Regions from separate parts of the Enterobacter pseudoroggenkampii genome, predicted to be linked through region 3. Evidence: predicted binding sites of a transcription regulator. Region 3 holds the regulator's gene; each other region holds the start of a gene.
The links. The regulator sigma-54, encoded in region 3, starts transcription at its own class of promoters, with help from an activator protein. The targets are predictions, from matches to a motif close to GTTGGCACANNTTTCGCTNT.

Region 1 (5,409 bases), on a different contig from region 3:
TTCGAGGATAAACCCGCAGGAGAGGTAGCGCGGAACGGCGCCGCTGACGGCGACGTCGTTGGCCGTGCCGCAGACGGCGAGCTTGCCGATATCGCCACCCGGGAAGAACAGCGGATCAATGACGTAGCTGTCGGTGGAGAAGGCCAGCCTGTCGCCCTGGGCGGTGAGGGTGGCGAGGTCAATGCGCGCCTGGTCTTCCTGTTCGGCGAGCCAGGGGTTGTTAAAGGCCGACATAAATAGCCGGTTAATCAGCTGCTGCATCGCCTGTCCGCCGCTACCGTGCGCCATTTCAACCGTATTCATGCTTCACTCTCCTGGTTGCGATACTGATACCACGCGGCACACGCCCCTTCGGAGGAGACCATCAGCGCGCCAAACGCCGTTTGCGGGTTGCAGGTATTGCCAAATAACGGGCACTGATGCGGTTTGCATTTGCCGGTGAGCACCTCGCCGCAGCGGGCCCGGGGATCGTCGCAAACCTGCTGCGGCTGCGGGCGGAAATGCGCTTCGGCGTCGAATGTGCGATAGGCTGACGTCAGGCGCACGCCGGATTCGGCAATCAGCCCCAGACCACGCCATTCGCTGTCGCCCTCAACGCTAAACACGTCGGCTATCGCCTGCTGTGCCCGTTCATTTCCCGCATCCGGCACCACGCGCCGGTACTGGTTTTCCACTGCACTCAGGGCCGCTATTTTCTGCTCAACCAGCATGGTGACACCTTGCAGTAGATCAAGTGGTTCGAAACCAGCGACCACTAACGGACGATTGTACTGTTCAGCGATAAAACCGTAGGCGTCTGTGCCAATCACCATGCTGACATGCCCCGGTGCCAGAAAGGCGTCAATGCCGTTTCCCGGCTCTTCCAGCAGGCTGCGCAGGGTGGGGATAAGCGTAATGTGCTGGCAGAAGAAGAAAAAGTTATCGACGCCGCGCGCTTTTGCCTGCTGCAGCGTGATGGCGGTGGCGGGCATGGTGGTTTCAAACCCCAGGCCAAAGAACACCACCTTACGCGCGGGATTATTCTCTGCCAGCGTCAGGGCATCCATCGGCGAATAGACGATCCGCACGTCCGCACCGCGCGCTTTTGCCTGCAGCAGCGAGCCGTTTTTCCCCGGCACGCGCATCGCGTCGCCAAAGGTGCAGAAAATGACGTCGGGCTGGCTGGCAATTTCAATACAGCTGTCGATGCGCCCCATCGGCAGCACGCAGACCGGGCAGCCGGGGCCGTGGATAAACTCGATGTTCTCCGGCAGCAGCTGGTCGAGGCCAAATTTGAAGATGGCGTGCGTGTGCCCGCCGCACACCTCCATGATCCGCAGCGGTCTTTCTGTCGTGAAGTCCAGCAGCGCTGCGCGCGTTTTCAGGTGGCCGATAAGCTGCAGCACCTGCTCCGGCGCGCGGTATTCATCAACGTAACGCATGATTACCGCTCCTCGCCGTACAGCAGCGCGCCCACGTCAGGCTCCACGTCAAACATGTTCTGCAACGCATCCAGCGTGTCGCGGGCTTCCGCTTCGTTAATCACGCTCATTGCGAACCCCACGTGCACCAGCACCCACTGGCCGAGACGCGATGCGCCCGTTTCATCTGTGTTGCCCACCAGCGTCAGGTCCACGTCGCGCAGGATGCCGCAGACCTCGACTTTGGCCTGATTACCGTCGATGGCGTAAATTTGCCCAGGTACGCCTATGCACATCGCTCGTTCTCCAGCCACTGTAGCCAACTGTCCATGCCGTCACCGCGCGTGGCGGAGACCAGCAGGATCTCAATCTCCGGATTCACTTCACGGGCATACGCCAGGCACTTATCCACGTCGAAATTCAGGTACGGCAGCAGGTCGACTTTGTTCAGCAGCATGATGGACGCGGCGGCAAACATATGCGGGTACTTCAGCGGTTTGTCTTCGCCTTCGGTCACCGAAAGCACCGCCACCTTGTGCCGTTCGCCCAGGTCGAAGCTCGCCGGGCAGACCAGGTTGCCGACGTTTTCAATAAACAGAATGCCGTCATCCGCCAGCGGCAGGCGCGGGGCGGCGTCGGCAATCATCTGCGCATCCAGGTGGCAGCCTTTGCCGGTATTAACCTGAATCGCCGGGGTGCCGGTTGCGCGAATACGCGCCGCGTCGTTAACGGTTTGCTGGTCGCCTTCAATCACCGCGCAGGAGACGCGCCCGTTCAGGCGCTTGAGCGTTTCCGTTAACAGCGTGGTTTTGCCGGAGCCGGGGCTGGAGACCAGATTCAACACCAGCTGTTTACGGGTGGCAAAGCGGGCGCGGTTGCGGGCGGCGATCTGGTTATTTTTGTCCAGCACGTTGATTTCCACTTCCAGCATCTGGCGCTGGCTGATACCCGGCGCGTGGGTGCCCGCTTCCCCGTGGCCGTAATGCAGATCGCCCACTTCGGAGCGCTGCGGAGCGAAGGTGATACCGGTCAGTGCCGCAGAAGGTCGTGGGGCAGGAGAAAAGGGCGCGGAGCGAAACGCGGAATGGGGGCGATGTTCATCCCCTTCTATATACAGGTTGCCTTCGGCGCAACCGCAGGTACTACACATACTTTACTCCTTCTCGATTTCGAGACGTTGGATCTGCATGCCGTCATCCGCCACGATGCGAAGACCGGTGCTCTGACACTGCGGACAGCGCTGAACCTTTGATGACAGCAGGGTGACGTACTGCTGGCACTGTTCGCACCAGCACTCCGCCTGCTGCTCTTCAATATGCAGTTCGCAGCCTTCCGCCAGCGTGCCGCGGCACACCAGTTCAAAACAGAAATTCAGGGCGCTGGTCTCGACGCAGGAAAACGCCCCGACCTTCAGCCAGACGCCGGTAACGCGTTTCGCGTGGTTTTGCACTGCCTGCTGCTCGATAAGTTCCAGAGCCCGCTGGCAGAGGGTGATTTCGTGCATGACGCCTCCTCAGTGAATTGCGCCATTGAATGCAATAACGGTGCCAGCTTGATTTTTGTTAAGGCGTGACGATGTCAACGCTGTCGAAATGACACGTCGACACCGCGGCGTTGACAGCGGTTTTGCAATTAAATCAATTAAAAATCATATAGATAAAAACTGGCATGGAATCTGCTTAACAGCCGCTATCTCCATTAAACGGATACCTTCTATGACTATTTGGGAAATCAGCGAAAAAGCGGATTACATCGCGCAGCGTCATCAGCAGCTGCAGGACCAGTGGCACCTTTACTGCAACTCGCTGGTTCAGGGCATTACCCTCTCGAAAGCGCGTCTTCACCACGCGATGAGCTGCGCGGCACAGGGGGATATGAGCTTTGTCCTGTTCGGCCATTTCACGATCAACGTGACCCTGGCAGATAACTTCAACAGCCACACCATCGAGTACCACCTCGAGACAAAAGACGGCGAAAAACAGTGTATTGCGAAGGCGCAGCTGATGGCCGACGGCATGGTGGACGGCCACGTCAGCAACCGCGATCGCCAGCAGGTGCTGGAGCACTATCTGGAAAAAATCGCGCCGGTCTATAACGGCCTGTACGCCGCCGTTGAACGCGATCTCCCGGTCAACCTGAAGCTGCTGATGGACGGAAATGCCTCAGCGAACGTGGCCTGACCCTTGCGTGTCGAGAAGTGTCGACAAGACAGTTTTTCGTCAAAAATGACTATCACCAGAGGATGACCCGGTGAACCGTTTTGTAATTGCCGACTCGACGGTCTGTATTGGCTGTCGAACCTGTGAGGCGGCGTGTTCGGAAACGCATCGCCTGTATGGGCTGCAGTCCATGCCGCGCCTGCACGTCATGCGTAATGAAAAAGAGTCTGCCCCGCAGCTCTGCCATCACTGTGAAGACGCCCCCTGCGCGGGTGTCTGCCCTGTGAATGCCATCACCCGCGTTGATGGCGCTGTCCAGCTGAACGAAAGCCTGTGCGTAAGCTGCAAGCTGTGCGGCATCGCCTGCCCGTTCGGCGCGATTGAATTTTCCGGCAGCCGTCCGCTGCACATTCCGGCGAACGCTAACTCGCCAAAAGCCCCGCCTGCGCCACCGGCTCCGGCACGCGTAAGCACGTTGCTGGACTGGGTGCCCGGCATCCGTGCCGTGGCGGTGAAGTGCGACCTGTGCAGCTTCGATGAGCAGGGTCCGGCCTGCGTGCGCACCTGCCCGACTAAAGCATTGATTCTGGTTAACATTCGCGACATCGCCCGTACCAGCAAGCGCAAACGCGAGCTGACCATCAACAGTGATTTTGGCGACCTTTCTCTGCTACAGGCGCTTAACGAGGGGGCGAAATGAACGCGGCAATGATGATTACCAGCGCGGTAGCCTGTTTTACTGCCGCCGCTGTTCTGGCGCTGATCTTCTCATTCCATAAAACCCTGAGCGGCGCGATCGCCGGGATTGGCGGGGCGGTAGCTAGCCTGATGACGCTGGCGGCAGGCGGCGTTGTCCTGCTCGGCGGCCAGTCCGCAGAAACCGTGATGCCGCTGATTCGGCACACCGTTGAGATCACGCCCCTGAACGCCATCTGGCTGGTGACGTTTGGCCTGTGCGGGCTGTTTATCAGCCTGTTCAATATCGACTGGCACCGCCACCCGCATGCTAAAGCCAACGGCCTGCTGGTTAATCTGCTGATGGCGACGGCGGTCTGTACCGTTATCGCCAGCAACCTCGGCGCGCTGGTGGTGATGGCGGAGATCATGGCGCTGTTCGGCGTGTTCCTGACGGGCTGCAGCGCCTCCGGCAAGCTGTGGTTTGCGCTGGGACGCCTGGGGACGCTGCTGCTGGTGCTGGCCTGCTGGCTGGTGTGGCAACGCTTTGGCACGCTGGATTTCTCTGCGCTCAACGGGCATCCGCTGGGGAATGACGTCTGGCTGCTGGGCGTTATCGGCTTTGGCCTGCTCGCTGGCATCATCCCGCTGCACGGCTGGGTGCCGCAGGCGCATGCGAATGCCTCCGCGCCCGCCGCCGCGCTGTTTTCGGTGGTGGTGATGAAAGTGGGTCTGTTCGGAATTTTGGCGATTACGCTGACCGGCGGACAACCGCCGCTATGGTGGGGCGTTGTGCTGCTGATCGCCGGAATGATTACCGCGTTCGTCGGCGGCCTGTACGCGCTGATGGAGCACAATATCCAGCGTCTTCTGGCGTACCACACGCTTGAAAATATCGGCATCATCCTGCTCGGTATTGGCGCGGGCGTAACCGGGCTGGCGCTCAATCATCCGGCGCTAATCGCGGCCGGTTTTATCGGCGGTCTTTATCACCTCGTTAACCACAGCCTGTTTAAAAGCACCCTGTTCCTCGGCGCGGGAAGCCTCTGGTTCCGCACCGGCCATCGGGACATCGAAAAGCTGGGCGGGATTGGCAAAAAGATGCCGGTAATTTCACTGGCGATGCTGGTCGGGCTGATGGCGATGGCCGCGCTGCCGCCGCTGAACGGCTTTGC
Region 2 (5,409 bases), on a different contig from region 3:
GGAATGCTGGCAATGCCCCTGGCAGCCGCGGGCGTGGGATTTGGCATGACCCTGCTGCTGCTGGGAACGCTCTGGGCGCTGATGTGTTACACCGCACTGTTGCTGCTTGAGGTTTACCAGCACGTACCCGCCGACACCGGTCTGGGTTCGCTTGCGGCGCGCTATCTCGGACGCTACGGCCAGTGGATAACCGGCTTTAGCATGATGTTCCTGATGTACGCCCTGACCGCCGCCTATATCAGCGGTGCCGGTGAGCTCATCGCCTCCAGCGTCAACGACTGGTTTGGCTCTGACATTACCCCTGCGACGGGCGCCATCTTCTTTGCGCTCATCGGCGGCGGCGTGGTCTGCGTGGGCACATCGCTGGTCGATCTGTTTAACCGTTTTCTGTTCAGCGCTAAAATTCTCTTCCTGATTGTCATGCTGGTGCTGCTGGCGCCGCACGTGCACAAGGTTAACCTGCTGACGCTGCCGCTGGAAAAAGGGCTGGCGCTCTCCGCGATCCCGGTCATTTTCACCTCGTTTGGCTTCCACGGCAGCGTGCCGAGCATCGTCAGCTATATGAACGGCGATATCCGAAAACTGCGCCGCGTCTTTGTTATCGGCAGCGCGATCCCGCTGATTGCCTATATTTTCTGGCAGCTGGTGACGCTGGGCAGCATTGACTCTTCAACCTTTATTGGGCTGATGGCGCAACACGCTGGCCTGAACGGTTTTCTGCTGGCACTGCGCGAGGTCGTCACCTCCCCACACGTGGAGCTGGCGGTACACCTGTTTGCCGACCTGGCGCTGGCAACTTCGTTCCTGGGCGTGGCGCTCGGCCTGTTTGATTATCTGGCCGACCTGTTCCAGCGCCGCAATACCGCGGCCGGACGGTTACAGACGGGCGCAATTACCTTCCTGCCGCCGCTGGCGTTCGCGCTGTTTTATCCGCGCGGATTTGTGATGGCGCTGGGGTACGCAGGGGTAGCGCTCTCGATCCTTGCCCTCCTCCTCCCTTCCCTGCTGGCATGGAAAAGCCGTCAGCAGCATCCTCAGCAAGGGTATCGCGTGGCGGGCGGAAAACCGCTGCTGTGCGTTGTGTTTGGCTGCGGGGTGGTGATTATTCTGGTGCAGGTGTTGATTGCAGCCGGGATGCTGCCGGAAGTGGGTTAAATAAAAAAGGGGCTGTCATCAGCCCCTTTTTTATCAGTGCAAACAGCAGCTCTTAAACTTCTTCCCGCTGCCGCAAGGACACGGATCGTTACGCCCGACCTTTGTGCCGTTCACAATCGGCTTCTTCGCTTCCGGCTGCTGCGGGTTGTTTACCCAGTATTGATATAAACGCAGTGCCGCAGGCTGGATGCTCTCGATGCTGGCGATGTACTCCTCTTCGGACAGTTCATCCAGCTTGTCGCTGTTCTCTTCCGTTCCGTGCAGCGCAATCACTTCAAGATCGGCCTTCAGGGCTTCCGGCAAGGCAGACCAGTCCGTCAGCGCCACGCCGCGCATGTAGCCGTAGCACCACTCTTCCACCACGGTATAACTCTCACCGTCAACGTCGTTATAGCCAAACATCGGTTCAAACTGATCCGGGTACTCGCTCAGGCGCTCGGCAATATCGTTCATATGCTTAAAGCAGAGATCGATAAAACGGTTCATCTCACGATCGTTTTTCCAGCGCGGAATGTACTTCTCGCCACCCCAAACCGCCACCAGCCAGGCATCTGGCTCAACGACAACAGGACCGGAAAGCACTGCGGTAAGCATGCCGTCCAGTTCGGACACGTCAATTACGGACGCGTCATCATGACCGTAAGACATTAACGTCTCTTCAAGCCACGCCATTTCGCTTTCATTCAATGGGCCTTCAGTCATCGCTGATACTCCTGCAAAAAAGGAAACGATCCTAACACATATCTCACCCCTCTCCGGGCTGAAGTTTAGGTCTTTATTGCTGCAAAAACGTGCAAACCGTGACCTTTGCACAACTTATGGGCTTTATTGTTAACGATATGTGATCTCCGCTGTAATTTCTTCTCCTCCCGCAAGGCGGCATAACGCGGCGCTCTATACTCAAACATGTCGCATGCTCGTCAATGGGTTAACCATTCTGGCAACGTTTTTGCTTAACGTTCTTCGCGCGCCCCTGCGCAGGGAAATCTCGCCGTAATATGCAGGATGCCGTCTGTATCTTGTTCGTTTAGTGCATTTTGTTCTTGCTCGTGTTTCGGATTGGCTGCGCCGTCGGGCGTTCGGGTTTACGCCGTGGTGCAAAAACCTCTTTGCTAAGGAACATAATAATGTCGCTGAAATTTATCAGAACTCCTCTTTCTCTTGTGTTGGCCGGTTGCCTGGTGACGGCGTTTTCCGCCCGGGCAGATATTGTGATTGGCGTGGCCGGGCCGTTCACGGGTCCGAACGCCACCTATGGCGATCAGTACTGGCACGGCGCTACGCAGGCCGCTGAAGACATTAATGCCGCAGGCGGCATTAACGGTGAGAAAATCAAACTGGTTCAGGGAGATGATGCCTGCGAGCCCAAGCAGGCCGTGGCCGTCGCCAACCGTTTAGTTGACCAGGATAAAGTCAACGCCGTGGTCGGCCATTTCTGCTCCTCTTCCACCATGCCCGCATCCGAGGTGTATAGCGACGCAGGTATTATTGCGATTACCCCCGGCTCAACTAACCCGCTGATCACCGAACGCGGCATTAGCGATATGTTCCGCATGTGCGGCCGCGACGACCAGCAGGGTCAGGTTGCCAGCGACTTCATCATCGACAAGCTGAAAGCCAAACGTGTGGTGATCATTCACGACAAAGACACCTATGGTCAGGGTCTGGCTGACGCCACCAAAGCGGCACTGGCGAAACGCGGGGTTCAGGATGTGATGTACGAGGGGTTATCCCGCGGTGAAAAAGACTTTAACGCGCTGGTCACCAAGATCGGCGCGCAAAAACCGGACGTCGTGTTCTTCGGTGGCTGTCACCCGGAAGCCGGTCCGCTGGTTCGCCAGATGCGTGAGCAGGGCGTACAGGCAAAATTCTTCTCCGGGGACTGCATCGTCAACGAGGAGATGGTGACCGCCGCGGGCGGCCCGCAGTATACCAATGGCATTTACATGACCTTTGGTAAAGACCCGCGCCTGATCCCGGACGGCAAAGCGGTTATCGAGAAATTCCGCGCCGGTAAATTCGAGCCGGAAGGTTACACCCTCTACTCCTATGCCTCCGTACAGGCCATTGCCGCGGCCTTCAAGGCCACCGGCGGCAAGGACTCGGCCAAAGCCAGCGAGTGGCTGAAGGCCAATTCCGTCGACACGGTGATGGGCAAAAAAGCCTGGGACAGCAAAGGCGATCTGAAAGTGTCTGACTACGTGGTTTACCAGTGGGACGACAAAGGGAAATATAAGGAAGTGCAGTAACGGGACGGAGTCACGCTCAACGTCGGCGGGCCTGCCCGTCGGCGCGTAATAAACATCAGGCTGCGCGGATCGCGCAGCCTATAAAACGAGCGCGCTAAGATGAGTACATTCTTCCTGCAACAGTTAATCAATGGCTTAACGCTGGGTTCCGTCTACGGCCTGATCGCCATCGGCTACACCATGGTGTACGGCATTATCGGGATGATCAATTTCGCCCACGGCGAAGTGTATATGATTTCCGCCTATCTTTGCGCCATTGGCCTGGCGCTGCTCTCGTTCTTCGGCCTGCAGTCCTTCCCGCTGCTGATCCTCGGCACGCTGGTGTTCACCATTGTGGTCACCGGGGTGTACGGCTGGACTATCGAGCGTATCGCCTACAAGCCGCTGCGCAACTCCACGCGCCTGGCGCCGCTGATCTCCGCCATCGGGATGTCGCTTATCCTGCAAAACTACGCACAGCTGAGCCAGGGCCCGCGCCAGCAGGGGGTGCCAACTATGCTGGACGGCGTCATTCGCCTGCATCTGGGCGAAGGGTTCGTGCAGATAACCTACACCAAAGTGTTTATTCTGGTTGCCTCGTTTGCCGGCATGCTGGTGCTCACCTGGATAATCAACCGTACCAGGCTGGGCCGGATGTGTCGCGCGGTGCAGCAGGATCGTAAGATGGCCTCCATTCTGGGCATTAACACCGACCGGATTATTTCGCTGGTCTTTGTCATCGGCGCGGCGATGGCCGGTCTGGCGGGGGTGTTGATCACCATGAATTACGGCACCTTTGATTTCTACGTCGGGTTCGTGATCGGCATTAAAGCCTTTACTGCAGCAGTACTCGGCGGCATCGGCTCCCTTCCCGGCGCGATGCTCGGTGGCCTTATCCTGGGCGTGGCGGAAGCGCAGTTCTCGGGCATGGTGAACTCGGACTATAAAGACGTCTTCTCGTTCGGCCTGCTGGTCATGATCCTTATTTTCCGTCCTCAGGGCCTGCTTGGACGCCCGATTGTGGCCAAAGTGTGAGGGAGAGAATGATGACATCACACGGTTTTTCACTTAAACGCTGCATTCTGGACGCGATTTTTTCCGGGCTGATTGCGCTGATTATCTTCGGCCCCATCGCGGGCGTGGTGCTCGACGGGTATAGCTTTAACTTCGCCGGACAGCGACTGACCTGGATGGTTGGCATCGTCATGCTCGGACGCTTTCTGTTGAGCGCCTTTTTAGGTACCGCCCCGGGGGCCCGTTTCCAGGCGCGCTTCGAGGCCGACAGCGCGGGCGTATATGTCCGGCCGCCGGAATACAAAAGCCGCATGCGCTGGATTATTCCTCTGGTGATTACCCTTGCGATTTGCTTTCCGTTTGTCGCCACTAAATATGTGCTGACCGTCGCCATTCTCGGGCTGATCTACGTGCTTCTCGGTCTGGGGCTGAACATCGTCGTGGGCCTGGCCGGTCTGCTGGATCTGGGATATGTCGCGTTCTACGCGATTGGGGCGTACGGTCTGGCGCTGGGGTACCAGTATCTCGGCTTAGGCTTCTGGAGTATGCTGCCGCTGGCGGCAATCATGGCCGCCGCCGCAGGCGCCCTGCTCGGTTTCCCGGTACTGCGCATGCACGGTGACTATCTGGCCATCGTCACCCTCGGGTTCGGGGAGATTATTCGCCTGATACTGAACAACTGGCTGACCTTCACCGGCGGACCCAACGGCGTGTCGGCCCCTCCCCCCACCTTTTTCGGTCTGGAATTTGGACGACGCGCGAAAGAAGGCGGCGTGCCCTTCCACGAATTTTTCCACCTGACCTACAACCCGAACATGAAGTTTATTTTTATCTACGCGGTACTGTTCCTGGTGGTGATGCTGGTGCTCTATATCAAGCACCGCCTGACGCGGATGCCGATTGGTCGTGCGTGGGAAGCCCTGCGTGAAGACGAAATTGCCTGCCGCTCAATGGGGTTAAATCATGTTCTGGTTAAGCTTTCCGCCTTTACGCTGGGCGCGTCGACCGCGGG
Region 3 (5,409 bases):
ATCTTCACCGATGGCGACCTGCGTCGCGTGTTCGACATGGGTGTCGATGTCCGCACGCTCGGCATTACCGACGTGATGACGCCAGGCGGTATCCGCGTGCGTCCGGGTACGCTGGCCGTGGATGTGCTGAACCTGATGCAGTCCCGCCATATCACCTCCGTTATGGTTGCCGATGGCGACCAGTTGCTGGGTGTGGTACATATGCATGATCTGCTGCGCGCAGGCGTAGTGTAATGAAGGATAAGACAATGAGTAATGCGGGTGCATCCCTTGCAACCTGTTATGGTCCGGTCAGTACCCAGATGATGGCAAAGGCGGAAAACATTCGTCTGCTCATCCTGGATGTGGATGGGGTACTCTCCGACGGCCTGATTTACATGGGCAATAATGGTGAAGAGCTGAAAGCATTTAACGTTCGCGACGGCTACGGTATCCGCTGTGCGCTCACCTCAGGTATTGAGGTGGCTATCATCACCGGGCGAAAAGCTAAACTGGTAGAAGACCGCTGTGAAACCTTAGGCATTACCCATCTGTATCAGGGGCAATCCGATAAGATGGCGGCGTTTAAGGATTTACTGGGTAAACTGGCTATCGCACCGGAAAACGTGGCCTACGTCGGGGACGATCTGATTGACTGGCCCGTGATGGCTGAAGTTGGGCTGAGCATCGCCGTTGCCGATGCGCATCCGCTGCTGATCCCGCGCGCTGACTACGTTACCCACATCAACGGGGGCCGCGGTGCCGTACGTGAAGTCTGCGATCTGCTCCTGCTGGCGCAGGGCAAGCTTGATGAGGCCAAAGGGCAATCGATATGAGTAAAACCAGACGTTGGATTATCATTTTGCTTTCGCTTGTCGCACTGGTATTGATTGGCGTGAACCTTGCCGATCGCGACGATACGCAAACGGAAGTGATCAACAATAACGATCCAACCTATAAAAGCGATCACAGCGACACCGTGGTCTACAGCCCTGAAGGCGCGCTGAACTATCGCCTGATTGCCCAGCATGTTGAATATTTTTCAGATGATGGTATTTCGTGGTTTACCCAACCTGTCATGACCACATTTGATAAGGACAAAGTGCCGACGTGGTCAATTAAGTCAGATCGGGCAAAACTGACAAATGACCGTATGCTTTATCTGTATGGCCACGTTGAAGTCAACGCCCTGACCGCTGACTCGCAGCTACGAAAAATTACGACGGATAATGCCCAGATCAACCTGGTAACCCAGGACGTGACGTCGCAGGATCTGGTCACACTGTATGGCACAACATTTAATTCCAGCGGTTTGAGAATGCGCGGGAACTTACGCAGCAAAAACGCCGAGCTGATTGAAAAGGTTAGAACCTCCTATGAAATTCAAAACAAACAAACTCAGCCTTAAAGTAATTATCGCCAGCGCGATGCTGGCGACCAGTCTCCCCGCGCTTGCTGTAACGGGCGATACCGACCAACCGATCCATATCGAGTCCGATACCCAGTCTCTCGATATGCAGGGCAACGTCGTCACCTTCACGGGTAACGTCGTCATGACTCAGGGCACCATCAAAATTAACGCGGACAAAGTGGTCGTGACCCGTCCGGGTGGCGAGCAAGGCAAAGAGATCATTGATGGTTACGGTAACCCGGCCACCTTCTACCAGATGCAGGACAACGGCAAGCCGGTGAAAGGTCACGCTACGCACATGCACTATGAGCTGGCGAAGGACCTGGTCATCCTGACCGGTAATGCGTACCTGGAACAGCTGGACAGCAACATTACCGGCGACCAGATTACCTATCTGGTGAAAGAGCAAAAAATGCAGGCCTCCAGCGAGAAAGGCAAACGCGTCACCACCGTACTGGTTCCGTCGCAGCTGCAGGACAAAGGCAAAGGCCAGGCCCCGGCACAGAAGAAGAGTAACTAATTCGTTATGGCAACATTAACTGCAAAAAATCTCGCGAAGGCCTATAAGGGCCGCCGTGTCGTAGAAGATGTCAGTCTGACCGTCAACTCCGGCGAAATTGTAGGGCTGCTTGGCCCTAACGGTGCGGGTAAAACCACCACTTTCTACATGGTCGTTGGCATTGTGCCGCGCGATGCCGGCAACATTGTCATTGACGATGAAGACATCAGTCTTCTGCCGCTGCACGCGCGCGCACGTCGCGGGATCGGCTACCTGCCGCAGGAAGCCTCCATTTTCCGTCGTCTTAGCGTTTACGATAACCTGATGGCGGTCCTGCAAATTCGTAACGATCTGACCAGCGAACAGCGTCAGGATCGTGCCAACGAGCTGATGGAAGAGTTCCACATTGAGCATCTGCGCGACAGCCTCGGTCAGGCTCTCTCCGGGGGCGAACGCCGCCGCGTTGAGATTGCCCGTGCGCTGGCCGCAAACCCGAAGTTTATCCTTCTGGATGAACCGTTTGCGGGCGTTGACCCAATCTCGGTTATCGACATTAAACGTATCATTGAACACCTGCGTGACAGCGGGCTTGGCGTACTGATCACCGACCACAACGTCCGTGAAACGCTGGCCGTGTGTGAACGCGCGTATATTGTGAGCCAGGGCAATCTGATCGCCCACGGTACGCCACAGCAGATCCTCGAAGACGATCATGTTAAGCGCGTCTATCTTGGGGAAGACTTCAGACTCTGATAGGGTAGAGGTAACGTAACGCCGAACCGGAGAAAAATGCTCTGAACATGAAGCAAGGTTTGCAATTAAGGCTCAGCCAACAACTGGCGATGACGCCGCAGCTACAGCAGGCAATTCGCCTGTTGCAACTGTCCACGTTAGAACTTCAGCAGGAGCTCCAGCAGGCGCTGGACAGCAACCCCCTGCTGGAACAAACCGATCTTCATGACGAGGTAGATACCCAGCAATCGCAGGATACAGAAGCGCTCGACACCGCGGATGCACTCGAACAAAAAGAGATGCCGGACGAGCTTCCGCTGGATGCCAGCTGGGATGAAATCTACACCGCCGGAACCCCTTCCGGTACGCGTGCAGACTACCAGGATGATGAGCTACCGGTCTACCAGGGCGAAACCACCCAGTCACTGCAGGATTACCTGATGTGGCAGGTGGAACTCACACCCTTCTCCGATACCGACCGCGCGATTGCCACCTCAATTGTCGATGCCGTTGACGACACTGGCTATTTGACCGTCACGCTGGACGATATTCTGGAAAGCATGGGCGACGACGAGATAGAGCTTGAGGAAGTTGAAGCCGTTCTGAAGCGCATCCAGCGTTTCGATCCGGTAGGCGTGGCCGCAAAAGATCTGCGCGACTGCCTGCTGATCCAGCTTTCTCAGTTCAGCAAAGAGACGCCGTGGCTCGACGAGGCGCGCTTAATCATCAGCGATCATCTGGATCTGTTGGCTAACCACGATTTCCGCTCCCTGATGCGCGTCACGCGCCTGAAGGAAGAGGTGCTGAAAGAAGCGGTGAATCTGATCCAGTCGCTCGATCCGCGCCCGGGACAGTCGATCCAGACCAGCGAGCCCGAGTACGTCATCCCGGATGTGCTGGTCAGAAAACACAATGGCCGCTGGGTCGTTGAACTGAATTCAGACAGCATCCCTCGCCTGCAAATCAACCAGCAGTATGCCTCCATGTGCACCAGCGTGCGTAACGACTCCGACAATCAATATATTCGTAGCAATTTGCAGGAAGCGCGATGGCTGATCAAAAGTCTGGAGAGCCGAAATGATACGCTGCTACGCGTCAGCCGCTGTATTGTCGAACAGCAGCAGGCGTTCTTTGAGCAGGGCGAAGAGTATATGAAACCGATGGTACTGGCGGATATCGCCCAGGCCGTCGAAATGCATGAATCAACCATTTCCCGTGTCACCACGCAGAAGTATCTGCACAGTCCACGCGGTATTTTTGAGCTTAAGTATTTCTTCTCCAGCCATGTGAATACCGAGGGCGGCGGCGAAGCGTCGTCAACGGCCATTCGTGCCCTGGTGAAGAAGTTGATCGCCGCGGAGAACCCCGCGAAGCCACTAAGCGACAGTAAGTTAACCACCATGCTGTCCGATCAGGGTATTATGGTGGCACGTCGTACTGTTGCGAAGTATCGAGAGTCTTTATCCATTCCGCCGTCCAACCAGCGTAAACAGCTGGTCTGACACAACCGATAAGGAAGACACTATGCAGCTCAACATCACTGGACAAAACGTCGAAATTACTGAGGCTTTACGCGACTTTGTGAACGCGAAGTTTGCAAAACTCGAGCAGTATTTCGAAAGGATCAATCAGGTCTATATTGTGTTGAAAGTGGAGAAAGTGACTCATATCTCGGATGCCACCCTGCATGTTAACGGGGGTGAACTGCATGCCAGTGCGGAAGGGCAAGACATGTACGCTGCTATCGACGGCTTGATTGATAAGCTTGCACGACAGCTCAATAAACATAAAGATAAACTGAAACAACACTAATTGTCCGGGCAGTTAACGGGTGCAGGACGGCCTGTTGTGAAACACAACAGGCCATTTGTACAGTTAGCGCTTAGGTGAAATTATGATGAACAACGATTCCGCTCTTCAACTGAGCAATGTCCTTAACCAGGAATGTACCCGCAGTGCGGTTCACTGCCAGAGCAAAAAACGTGCGCTGGAGATCATCAGTGAACTGGCCGCAAAACAGCTGGGCCTGCCGCCGCAGGTGGTATTCGAAGCGATTCTGACCCGTGAAAAAATGGGCAGTACCGGTATCGGCAACGGCATCGCGATACCGCACGGCAAACTGGAAGAGGATACTCTGCGTGCCGTTGGTGTGTTTGTGCAACTTGAAACACCCATCGCCTTCGATGCCATTGATAACCAGCCCGTCGATCTCCTCTTCGCGCTGCTGGTGCCTGCCGACCAGACGAAAACCCATCTGCATACGCTGTCGCTGGTCGCAAAACGTCTGGCCGATAAAACCATTTGCCGTCGGCTGCGCTCGGCCCAAAGTGATGAAGAGCTCTATCAGATTATCACTGAAGCAGAAGGCAATCAGGATGATGCATAACCAGGAGATGGCCTTCACATCTGTTGTCCTGAGGAGAAACGGAACATGGTGCTGATGATTGTCAGTGGCCGTTCAGGGTCGGGGAAATCCGTTGCTCTGCGCGCGCTGGAAGACATGGGTTTTTACTGCGTAGATAACCTGCCGGTCGTGTTATTGCCCGACCTGGCCCGCACGCTTGCGGAGAGACAAACCTCTGCCGCCGTCAGTATCGACGTCCGTAACATGCCTGAATCGCCAGAGATCTTCGAACAGGCCATGAGCAACCTGCCTGATGCGTTCTCGCCTCAGTTGCTGTTCCTTGATGCAGACCGCAATACGCTGATCCGTCGCTACAGCGATACCCGTCGTTTGCACCCGCTTTCCAGTAAGAACCTCTCTCTGGAGAGCGCTATCGATGAAGAG

Region 1: a site for sigma-54 is predicted at 2,933-2,952, ahead of hypA (hydrogenase maturation nickel metallochaperone HypA). Genes of this name have one in related genera too.
Region 2: a site for sigma-54 is predicted at 2,092-2,111, ahead of OTG14_RS10270 (branched-chain amino acid ABC transporter substrate-binding protein). Genes of this name have one in related genera too.

Annotation. Positions count from the first base shown of each region.
Region 1 covers NZ_JAPMLV010000004.1:196,175-201,583, reverse strand. The annotation lists gene hypE (hydrogenase expression/formation protein HypE) at 1-303, opposite strand, end outside; gene hypD (hydrogenase formation protein HypD) at 300-1,421, opposite strand; gene OTG14_RS17965 (HypC/HybG/HupF family hydrogenase formation chaperone) at 1,424-1,696, opposite strand; gene hypB (hydrogenase nickel incorporation protein HypB) at 1,687-2,550, opposite strand; gene hypA (hydrogenase maturation nickel metallochaperone HypA) at 2,554-2,904, opposite strand; gene hycA (formate hydrogenlyase regulator HycA) at 3,116-3,580, shown strand; gene OTG14_RS17945 (4Fe-4S dicluster domain-containing protein) at 3,651-4,259, shown strand; gene hycC (formate hydrogenlyase subunit 3) at 4,256-5,409, shown strand, end outside.
Region 2 covers NZ_JAPMLV010000001.1:2,088,571-2,093,979, forward strand. The annotation lists gene tyrP (tyrosine transporter TyrP) at 1-1,155, shown strand, start outside; gene OTG14_RS10265 (YecA/YgfB family protein) at 1,189-1,857, opposite strand; gene OTG14_RS10270 (branched-chain amino acid ABC transporter substrate-binding protein) at 2,283-3,404, shown strand; gene OTG14_RS10275 (ABC transporter permease subunit) at 3,504-4,418, shown strand; gene livM (high-affinity branched-chain amino acid ABC transporter permease LivM) at 4,430-5,409, shown strand, end outside.
Region 3 covers NZ_JAPMLV010000006.1:129,490-134,898, forward strand. The annotation lists gene kdsD (arabinose-5-phosphate isomerase KdsD) at 1-234, shown strand, start outside; gene kdsC (3-deoxy-manno-octulosonate-8-phosphatase KdsC) at 249-815, shown strand; gene lptC (LPS export ABC transporter periplasmic protein LptC) at 812-1,387, shown strand; gene lptA (lipopolysaccharide ABC transporter substrate-binding protein LptA) at 1,356-1,910, shown strand; gene lptB (LPS export ABC transporter ATP-binding protein) at 1,917-2,642, shown strand; gene rpoN (RNA polymerase factor sigma-54) at 2,690-4,123, shown strand; gene hpf (ribosome hibernation promoting factor) at 4,146-4,433, shown strand; gene ptsN (PTS IIA-like nitrogen regulatory protein PtsN) at 4,516-5,007, shown strand; gene rapZ (RNase adapter RapZ) at 5,053-5,409, shown strand, end outside.